3 regions of the Aquitalea sp. genome follow, and region 2 is predicted to be linked to each of the others. Evidence: predicted binding sites of a transcription regulator. Region 2 holds the regulator's gene; each other region holds the start of a gene.
What was found. The regulator FNR, encoded in region 2, switches genes on or off when oxygen is low (the NO sensors DNR and NnrR bind a similar motif). The targets are predictions, from matches to a motif close to TTGATNNNNATCAA.
Positions count from the first base shown of each region.

Region 1: the regulator FNR is predicted to act here: its motif matches at 1,625-1,638, upstream of QVF59_RS05530 (4-hydroxyproline epimerase).
Region 3: the regulator FNR is predicted to act here: its motif matches at 1,464-1,477, upstream of QVF59_RS12480 (universal stress protein).

Region 1 is NZ_JASLFG010000015.1:54,109-58,272, reverse strand. Features, by position in the region: gene QVF59_RS05535 (dihydrodipicolinate synthase family protein) at 1-477, opposite strand, end outside; gene QVF59_RS05530 (4-hydroxyproline epimerase) at 536-1,462, opposite strand; gene QVF59_RS05525 (AraC family transcriptional regulator) at 1,738-2,514, shown strand; gene QVF59_RS05520 (SDR family oxidoreductase) at 2,498-3,346, opposite strand; gene QVF59_RS05515 (LysR family transcriptional regulator) at 3,475-4,164, shown strand, end outside.
Region 2 is NZ_JASLFG010000054.1:40,322-44,485, reverse strand. Features, by position in the region: gene QVF59_RS17985 (RNA methyltransferase) at 1-205, shown strand, start outside; gene QVF59_RS17980 (DUF1853 family protein) at 183-1,115, shown strand; gene QVF59_RS17975 (flavodoxin family protein) at 1,112-1,570, shown strand; gene fnr (fumarate/nitrate reduction transcriptional regulator Fnr) at 1,703-2,449, opposite strand; gene hemN (oxygen-independent coproporphyrinogen III oxidase) at 2,562-3,968, shown strand; gene QVF59_RS17960 (RrF2 family transcriptional regulator) at 4,073-4,164, opposite strand, start outside.
Region 3 is NZ_JASLFG010000036.1:88,446-92,609, reverse strand. Features, by position in the region: gene ggt (gamma-glutamyltransferase) at 1-1,046, shown strand, start outside; gene QVF59_RS12485 (hypothetical protein) at 1,053-1,277, opposite strand; gene QVF59_RS12480 (universal stress protein) at 1,640-2,098, shown strand; gene QVF59_RS12475 (TlyA family RNA methyltransferase) at 2,195-2,944, opposite strand; gene QVF59_RS12470 (YceH family protein) at 3,120-3,752, shown strand; gene QVF59_RS12465 (cupin domain-containing protein) at 3,820-4,164, opposite strand, start outside.

The sequences.
Region 1 (4,164 bases), on a different contig from region 2:
GTTGGGATAGCTGCGGCGCAGTTCGAAGAACAAATCGGCACGGGTGGCAAAGCCGTAGTAGGGGCTGTTGTAGATGACTGCGGGCAAGTCGGGTGCGGCGGCGAGGATGGCGGAAAAGTGGGCCTTTTGCGCGGTCGGGGACGCACCACGCGACAACACGCGCGGAATCACCATCAGGCCATGTGCACCAACGCGGGCGGCATGGGCGGCATGGGATACCGCCTCGCGGGTATTCACCGCACCGGTGCCGACAATCGTAGGCACGCCGGCGGCCACCAGGCGGGCCACGCCTTCCTGGCGCTCGGCTTCGGTCAAGAGCGGCCAGTCGCCCATCGAGCCGCAATACACCACCGCGCTCATGCCGGCGGCAATCAGCTCGCGGCCCTTTGCTACCAGCGCGTCAAAGTCCGGCTTGCGCTCGGCGGTACACGGGGTCATCAGGGCCGGGATGCAGCCGGTGAAAATGTTGTCGCTCATTGTTATTGCTCCTTGCAGCTTGGATATGTGTGTGTGGGATGTCGGTCTAACGCGGGGTTCAGATGCCCCAGGCGAAAGGGTCTTGCTCGTCAATCAACAGCGTGCTGCTGGCAGTGACGTAGGCACGGCCGGTAATGAAGGGATGGATGCAGTCCCCCTCCCTCCGGTATTGGCCGATGAACTGGCTGCCGGTGATGCCGGCCTGCACCCAGTCTTCGCCTTCGGCCAGCTTGCCGTCGGCGGCCAGGCAGGCCAGCTTGGCGCTGGTGCCGGTGCCGCAGGGCGAACGGTCGTAGGCCTTGCCCGGACACATGACGAAATTGCGGCTGTCGGCACTGGCATCGTCGGCAAACAGCTCCACGTGGTCGATCAGCGCGCCATCGGCCCCGGTAATGCCCTGTGCCTCCAGCGCTTGCAACATGGCCCAGGTAAAGTCGGTAAGTGCCTCCACATTGGCCATTTCCAGCGTCATGCCGTGTTCGGACACCAGAAAGAACCAGTTGCCGCCCCAGGCAATGTCACCGTGAAATTCGCCGTAGCCGGGCACGTCCACCGCCACCTGCTGGCGATAGCGGTAAGCCGGCACATTGCCCAGCGTCACCGCGCCATCCTCATGCAGGGTGGCGCTGACCGGCCCCACCGGGGTGTCGATCTTGTGTACGCCCGGTGCAATCAGGCCCTGGTAATGCAGCGAGGCAATCAGGCCGATGGTGCCGTGGCCGCACATGCCCAGATAACCGGTGTTGTTGAAGAAGATCACCCCGCAAGTGGCATCGGGCGACACCGGCGGGCAATACAGCGCGCCCACCAGCACCTCGCTGCCACGCGGCTCCAGCAAACAGGCCCGACGCCACTGGTCGTGCTGCTGACGCAATTGCTCGCGCTGCTCGGCCATGCTGCCGCCGCTCAGCGCCGGAAATCCTTGCATCACCAGCCGGGTGGGTTCGCCCCCGGTGTGGGAGTCGATGATGTGTATCTGTTTCATTCGCCTGTCCATTCTGAAAACGTGAATGACGGATGGCGGACAGATGCAGCAGGCCGGGCCAGGCAGGGCGATGCCTTGCAGTGCCTTGATTCCATTACATCTTCGTGCCGCATCCGTCTGCGTCAGCACCTGCATAGAATGGCTTTATTGCCGCCAACATTCTTGATGGTTATCATCAGCGACAATGACGAAATCGGCACAATTGGCGTTTTCGCGATCAAAACCGCTGCCGGACGGCCCCCGGGGTGATACCTCAAGGGGAAGGGAGAAAGCTGATGACAGGCGAGCTGGTGGACACCATCGCGCAATGGCAGGAAAAAATGCGTCCGGCAACAATCGAGGCGCTGCTGGCCGGGGTGGCACCGCTGCTGCCGGTGCTGGACCTCATCCCCAACGCGGCCATCTTCATCAAGGACAGCCAGGCGCGGTATCTGTGCGCCAACAGCACACTGGTGGCGCGCTGTGGCCTGAAAAGCCTGCAACCGCTGCTGGGCAAGACCAGCGCGCAGGTATTTCCCGCCCAGTTGGGGCCGGGCTATACCGAGCAGGACATGCAGGTACTGCAAGAAGGGCGGGTGCTGGAAAACCAGCTGGAGCTGCACCTGTTCAAGAGCCGGGAACCCGGCTGGTGCCTGACCTACAAATGGCCGCTATACAGTGCGGCGGGGGATATCATCGGCCTGATCGGCATTTCACTGGACCTACAATCCGCCAGCAACACCCATCCGGCTTACAAGCGGCTGGTAGCAGTGGATGACTTTATCCGCAAGCACTTCAACCATCCCATCAGCATGGACGAGCTGACACGGATTGCCGGGGTATCGGCCGCCCAGCTGGAACGCTATTGCAAGAAAGTGTTTCATCTGACCCCGCGCCAGATGATACACAAGGCCAGGCTGGAACATGCCCACCGCCTGCTGCACACCGACATGGCCATCACCGATGTAGCACTGCAATGCGGTTATACCGACCACAGCGCCTTCAGCCGCCAGTTCAAGGCACTGACCGGCTTTACCCCGCGCCAGTACCGCCAGGCTACGGCACAGGGCTGAGGGCCGGCTGCTGGATATCACCAAAACGGAAGGCTGCGGTCACGCCGCCATCCATCAGAAAATCACTGCCGGTGATAAAAGTGCCATCCGGCCCCATCAGCAGGGCAGCCAGCTGGGCCACTTCGTCCGGCGTGCCGGCGCGTCCCACCGGGCTGGCGCTGAGCATATTGCGGTAGCCGGCACCACGCGGGCCGTTCAACTCGGCATTGGCCAGCGGGGTGATGATGATGCCGGGGCTGATGGTATTCACCCGCGCGCCACGCTGGCCCCAGCGCACCGCCTCTGCCATCACGCGCAGTGCATTGCCGCGCTTGGACAGCTGGTAGGCATGCAGGGTATCGGCTACCTGCCCGGCCTGCAGGAAGTCCAGCTGCAGCAGCTGCTCGGTGGGTGTCATGGCCAGCGCACTGTCCTGCTGCTGCGTCAGCGCTGGCAGACGATGGCCGGACTGGGAGGCAATCACCACCGCGGAGCCGCCTGCCGCCATCACATTGCCAAACAGCTCCAGCACCAGCGCTGTGCCGTACAAGTCCACCCGCAGAATGGTTTCCAGCGGGGCCTGTGACGGCGACACCCCAGCGGCATGAATCAGACCGCTGACCGAGCCCATCCGGCTGGCCTGCGCCACCAGTGCCTGCACCGAGTCCCGCGCGCCTACATCCACTGTCGCCGCCGTGGCCTGATAGCCGGCATTGCGAAACAGGCTGACCGCCTGCTCGGCTTCATCCAGATTCAACGATGCCAGCAGAATCTGCCGGCCCACCCCCACCCGCCGCGCAATGGCCCGGCCAATCTGCCCTGCGCCCACCACCACCAATACGTCCTTGCTCATGATTTTGTTCGTCCGCTGTTGACATGACAACACTATAGAAAAGCCACTATCAAGCGAATAGTCGGTTTAAACTTGCTCCAGTAGAAATTTTTTATTGATATTTACTACGCAGCTGCACAAGGAAAACCATGGCCATCAACGAATTGCGCTCCATTGCCATGTTTGCCAAGGCCGTGGAACTGGGCAGCATCCGCCAGGCCGCACTGGCGCAAGGGGTAACACCGCAGGCCGCTACCCAGGCCATTGCCCTGCTGGAAAAACATCTGGGCGTGCGCTTGTTGCATCGCACTACCCGCAGCCTGGCACTGACCGCGGAAGGCCAGCAGTTTCTGGAGGATGCCCAGCCGGCACTGGCCACGCTGGAGCGTGCCGTCGGCAACGCTCGTGCCGGCAAGGAAGGGATGGCCGGGCCACTGCGGATTGTCGGCCCCAAGTCGTCCTTTGCCGGCATCCTGCTGCCGGTGCTGGATGAATTCTGCCGCACCCATCCCGATGTGCGGCCCGACGTGCAACTGGATGACGGCATTGGTGACTGGGTGCTGGACCGGGTGGATGTGGGCTTTCGTATCGGCGCATCAGCCCAGGACGGAGTAATCAGCCGCCGGCTGTTTCCGGTGCAGCTTATCGTATGCGCCGCCCCGCAGTATCTGGACCGCCACGGCCTGCCCGCCAGCCTGGATGCGCTCACCCACCACCGCTGCAGCATGTTTCGCCACCCGGTCAGCGGCAAAGTGTCGCCCTGGTATCTCAATGTGGACGGCACGGTGGAACAGCGTCACTTCACCCCGGCTTTTTACAGCAACGATACCGAGCTGGAA
Region 2 (4,164 bases):
GGTGGAGGGCTTCTGCCAGCATCTGGACCAGACCATGGACGCCATCGGCTATTACCGTCGCCGCAACAGTGAACGGCTGATGCGCCGCATGCGTGCACTGTTCAATCGTTCTGGCATGCTGCGCGATGAGGTGGACATCCTGCGTGGCCTGATGAAACAGATCCAGCGCGTGGCAGACGGCCATGAGCACGACGGCGAGTCCTGAGCGCAGTTTTTATCTGCCCTTCACGCAGCCAGCGCTGCGTGATCTGGCATTCCTGCTAACCGCCCCGGCCCCATGGGATAGTGGCAGCAATCTTTCACCACAGCGGCTGTTGGGCCGGGATGGCCCGGCCTTGCTGGCGGCACTGGAACAGGACCCCGCTCCGCTCAATGCCTGGCTGGCCGCCCAGCCCTGCCGACGCCTGGGCCACTATGCCGAGCGCCTGCTGGCCTTCTGGTTTCAGCTGGCACCACATATCGAGCTGGTGGCAGCTAATTTGCCAGTATCTGATGCTGGTGGCCGTACGGTGGGGGAGTTCGATTTTCTGGTCCGGCTGGATGGCGAACCGCTGCACGTGGAAACCGCCAGCAAATTCTATCTGCAACTTGGGCGTGGCCCGGACACGCTGATTGGCCCCAGCCTGCGTGATGCCTGGCTGCTCAAGGCCGCCAAATTGCAGGCGCAACTGCGTCTGGTGCATCACCCCGCTGCCCGGCGGGTGTTACCTGCGGGCTTTGCCGACTGTGCCAGTCAGGCAAGGCTGGCCGGCTGGTTCTTCTACTCACAGATGTTGGCACCGCAGCCTCCGCTGGCTGCTGATCAGCTGCAAGGCTGGATCAGCCCGGTATGGCAGGACTGGCCCAGTTGCAGTCCGGCCTCGCGCTGGATTTGGCTGCCCCGCTTGCAGTGGCTGGCTCCGGCACGTGTAAGGGACGATACCGTGCGCGAGCAGCACAGCTTGCGTCAGGAGTTGCTGCAGGCGGCGGTGCCGCAGTTGGTGGCAGAACTCCTGCCGGTGGGCGATGGCTACTGGGAAGAAGTGGCGCGCGGCTTTGTGGTACCTAGCGGCTGGCCGGAGCAGGCGGCCTTGCAGCAGCTGTTGGCCAGCATGGCCGGGTGCAGCCTCGGATGAAACAGTTGCTGATTGTGCATGCCAGCCAGACTGGCCATACCTTGCAGTTGGTCGAGGCCTTTTGTCGCCCCTTGCTTGTTCTGTCGACGGAGTTGCAGTTGTGCCGCATGCCGGCACAAGAGGCCACGCTGGACGACTTGCTGAGTGCGGACGGCATTGTGCTGGCAACGCCGGAAAATTTCGGCTATATGGCTGGCAAAATGAAGGATTTTTTCGACCGGACTTTTTACCCGGCACAGGGGCTGACCGCGGGCCTGCCCTATTTGATGCTGGTGTCGGCGGGGACGGATGGACAGGGCGCGATCCAGTCCATGCGCCGTATTGCTACCGGGTATGGCTGGAAAGAAGTATTACCGCCGGTGCTGGCCTGCGGTGAAGTCACGGCGGAGCATCTGGCGGCCGCAGAGCAGCAGGGGGAATACCTGGCTGCCGGTATGCTGATTGGCCGCTGGTAGGCTCAGTTAGCGCACCGTCGCCAAAAGGTGTAGGTCTTCCGGTGAATGGTCGATTCTTGCCCGAAGGGGCAAGATGCAAAAAGGGCGATGCGCCGCTTGCCGCAGCCATCGCCCCTGGAGTGAAGTGCCTGCTTACACGCCGTTGGCGTGGGTGCAGCCGGAAATCAGGTCTTTCAGCGCATCTGCCTTGATCAGCTGGATGTGCTTGTGGTCTACGCTCAGCCAACCTTGCTGCTGGAATTTCGACAGGGTACGGCTGACGGTTTCCAGCTTGAGGCCAAGGAAGCTGCCGATTTCTTCACGGCTCATGCGCAGAATGAAGTCATTGGCAGCAAAACCACGGGTAGACAGGCGCTGTGACAGATTCAGCAGGAAGGCAGCCAGACGTTCTTCTGCCTTCATGTTGCCAAGCAGCAGCATGACGTTCTGGTCACGCACGATTTCGCGGCTCATCAAGCGGAAAAAGTGATGCTGCAGGCTGGGGATGTCACGGCCCAGGCTTTCCATGCGGCCAAATGGCAGTTCGCATACTTCGCTGTCTTCCAGCGCGATGGCATCGCAACCGTGGACGTTGGAGGAAATACCGTCCAGGCCCATGAGTTCGCCGGACATCAAAAAGCCGGTAACCTGCTCGCGGCCATCCTGGCTGGCGACGCTGGTCTTGAAGAATCCGGTGCGCACGGCAAACAGCGATTTGAATGCCTCGCCGCTGCGGAACAGGTACTCGCCACGCTTGAGGCGGCGGCTCTGACGGATCACGGCATCCAGCTGTGTCATTTCGTCGCGGTTCAGCCCGATGGGCAGGCAGAGTTCGCGCAGGCTGCAGTTGGAGCAGGACACCTTCAGTGCGTGCAGAGTGTGTTGGTTTTGGTCTGACATCGAGTGTTTTGTACAACCCTGTAAAGAAGCTTGACCCTTGTCAAAGCGGAATTCACACGTTTTCCGCAAATTTACCAGTCCACCTGACGTTTGACTATCAATACCCGACGACATGCACACCACCCATCCGTTTTCGCCTACCCACTGTGAGTTCGACCGAGAGTTGATCGAACGTCTTGATGGCTCAGGCCCAAGATACACTTCTTACCCGACCGCAGACCGGTTTACCCCGGCGTTTGGCGAGAAGGACTATAAACACTGGCTGAAGCAACGCCACCTGGGCATGCATCAGAACGCAATATCATTGTACGTTCACATCCCGTTCTGCAACACGGTTTGTTACTACTGCGGCTGTAACAAAATCATCACCAAGGACAAAACCCGCGCCGACCGCTATCTCGACTATCTGGAAAAAGAGATCAAGCTGGTTGCCGCCTCCCTTGGCTGTCGGGAAAAACTCATCCAGCTGCACTTTGGTGGCGGCACGCCGACCTTCCTGTCCGACGAGCAGTTGGACCGGTTGATGACAATGCTGCGTGCGCACTTCGATTTTTTGCCGGAGGGAGAATATTCCATCGAGATCGACCCGCGCAAGGTCGGTCGCGAGACCGTGCATCATCTGGCGCGCCTGGGTTTCAACCGCATGAGCGTGGGCATCCAGGACTTCGATCCGCAGGTGCAGCAGGCGGTAAACCGGGTGCAGAGCGAGGAGGAAACGGTAGCGGTGATAGAAGCAGCGCGCGAGGCCGGTTTCAAGTCGGTCAGCGTTGATCTGATCTATGGCCTGCCGCTGCAGACGCGTGAATCACTCAAACGCACGCTGGACAAGGTGATTGCCATTGGTCCGGACCGGCTGGCGCTGTACAACTATGCCCACCTGCCCACCGTATTCATGCCGCAGCGGCGTATCAACGAAGCTGATCTGCCGCTGCCCAGCACCAAGCTGGATATCCTGCAGGACGCGGTTAAGAGCCTTGCCGATGCCGGCTATGTCTTTATCGGTATGGACCACTTTGCCAAGCCGGAGGACGATCTGGCCATTGCGCTGCGTCAGGCCCGTCTGCAGCGTAATTTCCAGGGCTATTCCACCCATGCCGATTGCGACATGATCGGCCTTGGCGTGTCTTCCATCGGCAAGGTTGGCCCCTGTTACAGCCAGAACGAAAAAGACGTGGACAGCTATTACGCAGCGCTTGATGAAGGCCGGCTGCCGGTGATGCGCGGCATGGTGCTGGATCAGGACGACATCCTGCGCCGTGGCATCATCCAGGCGCTGATGTGTCGTTTCTCCTTGTCGGTAGAGGCGATCGAACAGGTGCACGGCATCAATTTCGCCGATTATTTTGCCGCCGAGCTGCCTGCCATCCGCGAGTTCCACAAGCAGGGTCTGCTGACTTTTGATGGTGACTTCCTGATGGTTGAGCCCAAGGGACGCTTCCTGATCCGCAATATCGCCATGCTGTTTGACCGTCACCTGCGAGAACGTGAGACCAAGGCACGATATTCGAAGACAATTTGATGTATTGATCCCTGTTTTCCAAGGGGAATCCCTTAAAAAAACAGGGAAAAAAGCCCGCTTTTAGCGGGCTTTTTGTTTGAAAAGTGATGGTTTTTTACAACACATTACGATTGATGATCAGCGTCATCCTCAGGGCTAGGCTCCACTTGCAGCCCTTTGGGCTGGCGATGCAGGCGAATGATGGCCTCGCCGGTGG
Region 3 (4,164 bases), on a different contig from region 2:
AGCGTGGTCCGGCAGCGTTTTACCAGGGAGAAATCGGCCAGGCCATTGTCGATGCCATCAACCGGCACCAGGAGAACCCCGGCCACATGCGGGCTTCAGATCTGGCGGCCTATCAGGCCATTGAACGCAAGCCGCTGTGCGGCCCATATCGTCGCTGGCAGGTATGCGGCATGGATGCGCCCAGTTCCGGCGGTGTGGCCGTATTGCAGATGCTGGGACTGCTGCAGCGCTTCCCCCTGTCCACCATGTCGCCCACTGGCAGCAACACCATCCACCTGTTTGCCGAGGCGAACAAACTGGCTTTTGCCGACCGCAACCGCTATCTGGCCGATCCTGACTTTGTCGCCGTCCCCAGCCAGGCGCTGGTCAGCCGCGACTACCTGCAGCAACGCAGCCGGCTGATAGCCCCGGACCGCAGCATGGGACGCGCCACGGCGGGAGAACCATCCGGCATCCGGCTCAGCCTCTATGGCCGGGACAGCGCACCGGAACTCCCCTCCACCTCGCATTTGAACATTGTGGATCGCGCCGGGAGAGTGGTCAGCATGACCAGCTCCATCGAAGACCAGTTTGGCAGCCGGCTGATGGTGAAGGGCTTTTTGCTCAACAACCAGCTCACCGATTTTTCCTTCCGCCCGGATGAGGATGGCACACCGGTTGCCAACCGGGTGGAAGCAGGCAAGCGCCCGCGCAGCAGCATGTCACCCACTCTGGTATTCAATGACCGTGGTCAGTTTGTGCTGGCTACCGGCTCGCCGGGCGGCAGCCAGATCATCGGCTATGTCAGCCAGACGCTGCTGGGCTTGCTGGACTGGAAACTGGACCCGCAGCAGGCGGTCAGCCTGCCGCACTATGGCAACCGCAATGGCGATACCGAACTGGAAGAGAATCGTGGACTGGCGTCATCAATGGCAGCATTGCGCGCACTGGGCCATACGGTACAGGAAGTGGAGATGACCAGCGGCCTGTCCGCCATTGTCCGGACTGCACATGGCTATGCTGGCGGGGCAGACCCCCGCCGCGAAGGAGTAGTGCTGGGAGACTGAGCAGTCTTAACGGCGCGAAGCCTGTAGGCGACGTGCCAGTTGCTCAATGGCACCTTCACGGCTAAGCGGTTGACCATGCTGGTGCTGCTCGCTGGTAATCCATTTTTCCACCACCGAGCGATCACCCCGCGCAGCTTTCAACAGCAGGCCAAACGCGCGACCTGTGCTATGTTCCAACGGTTCCAGCGGACGCGACTGGGTATGTGCGGCATAGATACGACTATCTGCCATTTGCTGGGTTTTTTTTCGCCTCCCGGACTGTATGCTCCAGGCAAGAACAAGCACAATAGCCAGCAAACACAGTAAAGCAAAGATCATCATGATGTGAAACCAGTCTCCCTGAATGGCTTGGTGCAAGACGATAGCATACGACAATTTGTCGTAATGGCATTAAATGGCGACGCTGTTTACTTGAATTTGTTATAGATCAAGCAGTTCACAAATAGTTCGGGAAGCCAGGCTGGCCTGACTAGTATGCTAAAAACTAAAGATAACATTCTGTCGCGCCCCTTCTGATGGCTACCATGCCAGGCGCCAGACAGCGCCAGCCTGTAACTGGCTGGCAGACATGATGGTTTTACGAGGAGTGTGCCATGTACCAACATATCGTGATTGCTGTTGATGGTAGCAAGACCGCAGAAAAAGCACTAGATGAGGCAATTAGGATAGCAAAAATTGCGGATTCAGGAATTTCCCTGGTACATGTCGCCAGTTTGCGTGATATGGCCATTGAAGGCGTGGGTGCGCTGGACACCCACCAGTTGCACGATCTGGCTTTTCGCCAGGCGCGTGACTTGCTGGACAAGGCGGAAAAGCGGGCCATCAATGAAGGTATCAGCCGGGTAGACTGTCATATTGCTGAAAGCTGGGAGGGCGGCAAGGATATGGCCGAATCGCTAATCCGCTTTGCCGACAGCCGCCATGCCGAACTCATCGTCATCGGCACTCATGGCCGTACGGGTCTCGCGCATCTGCTGCTGGGCAGCTTTGCCGAAAACGTCATGCGCAAGACGCACTGCCCCTTATTGGTGGTGCGTGGCAACGAGGACTGAGCGCCAGAACCTGATCCCACTGCAGCGCAAGGCCACAGGCAAGGTGGCGGCTGCCATCCGCAGAGTGCAAGCGCTCTGCGGATTTTCTTTGGCCGCTCAGAACAGCGGACGGGCCAATACAAAGAACTCGCGGTTGCCGTCGGCCCCGGTAATCGGGCTTTCAATCCAGCGCTCCACCCGCCAGTCCAGATCGTCCAGACAATTGGCAATCTTGTCCTGCACACCGGCAAACAGGCTTTCATCCCGCACGATGCCGCCATGGCCCAGCGCACCGCGCCCCACCTCGAACTGCGGCTTGACCAAGCCGAGCAGACAGCCATTGTCCCCCAGCAAGGGCAGGGCCGAGGGCAGGATCAGGGTGAGCGAGATGAAGGACACATCGCACACCATCAGGTCGAAGGGCAAACCATCATTGGCCTGCAACAGGCGCTGCCTATCCAGCTCACGGGCATTCACGCCTTCAAGACAGCGAATGCGCGGATCATCCCACAACCGCGGGTGCAGCTGGTCATGCCCCACATCCACACCAACCACGTACTCGGCACCGGCTTGCAGCACGCAATCGGTGAAGCCGCCGGTGGACTGGCCCACATCCAGCACCCGCCAGCCATGAATATCCAGCCCGGCTTCCTGCAAGGCAGCATCCAGCTTCTGTCCACCACGCGAGACAAAGCGGTCGGATGGGTCCGGCCGGACTTCCAGCGGCGTACCGGCAGGAAACTTGCTGCTGGCCTTGCTGATAACCTGGCCATTGAGGCTGACCCGCCCGGTTTCCAGCAGGCTTTGTGCTGCCGTGCGCGAAGTGGCAAGTCCTTGTTCCACCAACAGAAGATCCACCCGCTTCATCGCCATTTCCTTGCTTGCATTTCAAAAGGCGACAGGGTGGCCAGTCCGCTGCAGCCTGTCAAGCACCACGCCATGTCACCGTCCGTGGCCACCAACTGTCACGCCCCTGTTGACAAGGCTTGGTCGCCTGCCCTGCTTGGTGCGATGATGTGCACATTGCAACAAGGAGCCAACGATGGACACACACCAACTGGACGCAGCAGAAGTCCGTGTGCTGGGCGCACTGATCGAGAAACAGGCGCTGACGCCGGACGCCTATCCGCTGACGCTCAACAGCCTGTCCTCCGCCTGCAATCAGCTGACCAGCCGTGAACCGGTCATGCAGCTGTCCGATGCCGACCTGAGCGCGGCGCTGGACAGTCTGCTGAGCAGAAAACTGATTGCCGAGCGCCTGCCAGCCGGCAGCAGGGTGGCCAAGTACGAGCACCGGCTGAACTATGAATGGAATATCGACGGAGCCCGTCTGGCCGCCCTGGCCCTACTGATGTTGCGCGGGCCGCAGACCAGTGCCGAAATCCGCACTCGCGCGGGCCGTATCTACAGCTTTGCCAGTGTAGAGGAAGTGGAAACAGCGCTGGAGGCACTGGCAGACAAATATCCGCCGCTGGTACAGAAGCTGCCGCGCCAGCCCGGAGAACGCGAGGCCCGCTGGTGCCATCTGCTCAGTGGCGAACCGGTTCTGAGCGAAACCGTTGCCGCGGCAGCAGTGATTGATGTTGGTCTGACCGGGCGCGTAGCCGCACTGGAAGCCGAGGTAGCCGCACTCAAGACCCGCTTGCAACAGCTGGAGCATAGCCTGGGCGAATAGCAGCCGGTTCTGCCAACAGCAAAAGCCCCGCCAGAGCGGGGCTTTTGTCTGCAACACCCATCCGGACCTATTTGGGCTCGAAGATGGCGTAAGTCTTGCGGGCTGGCTCCAGCACTTCCCATATGCCCTCGAATCCGGCAGGGATGACGAAATGGTCGCCGGCATACAGCTCTACACTGTCGCCCTGCTTATCGGTCAGGCGCACATAGCCTTCCAGCAGGGTGCAGAATTCGTGCTCGTGGTATTTCACGCGCCAGCTACCGCAGCCGCCGCTCCAGATACCGGCATGAAACTGACCGCTGGGATCGGAATAATGGTTCTCCACCGTCTGGGCGCATTCGCCGTCGATGCGGCGTTCGGCCGGTGCGGCAAACTGCTCCACCCGCACCGGGTTGCGTTGAAAAACGATGAT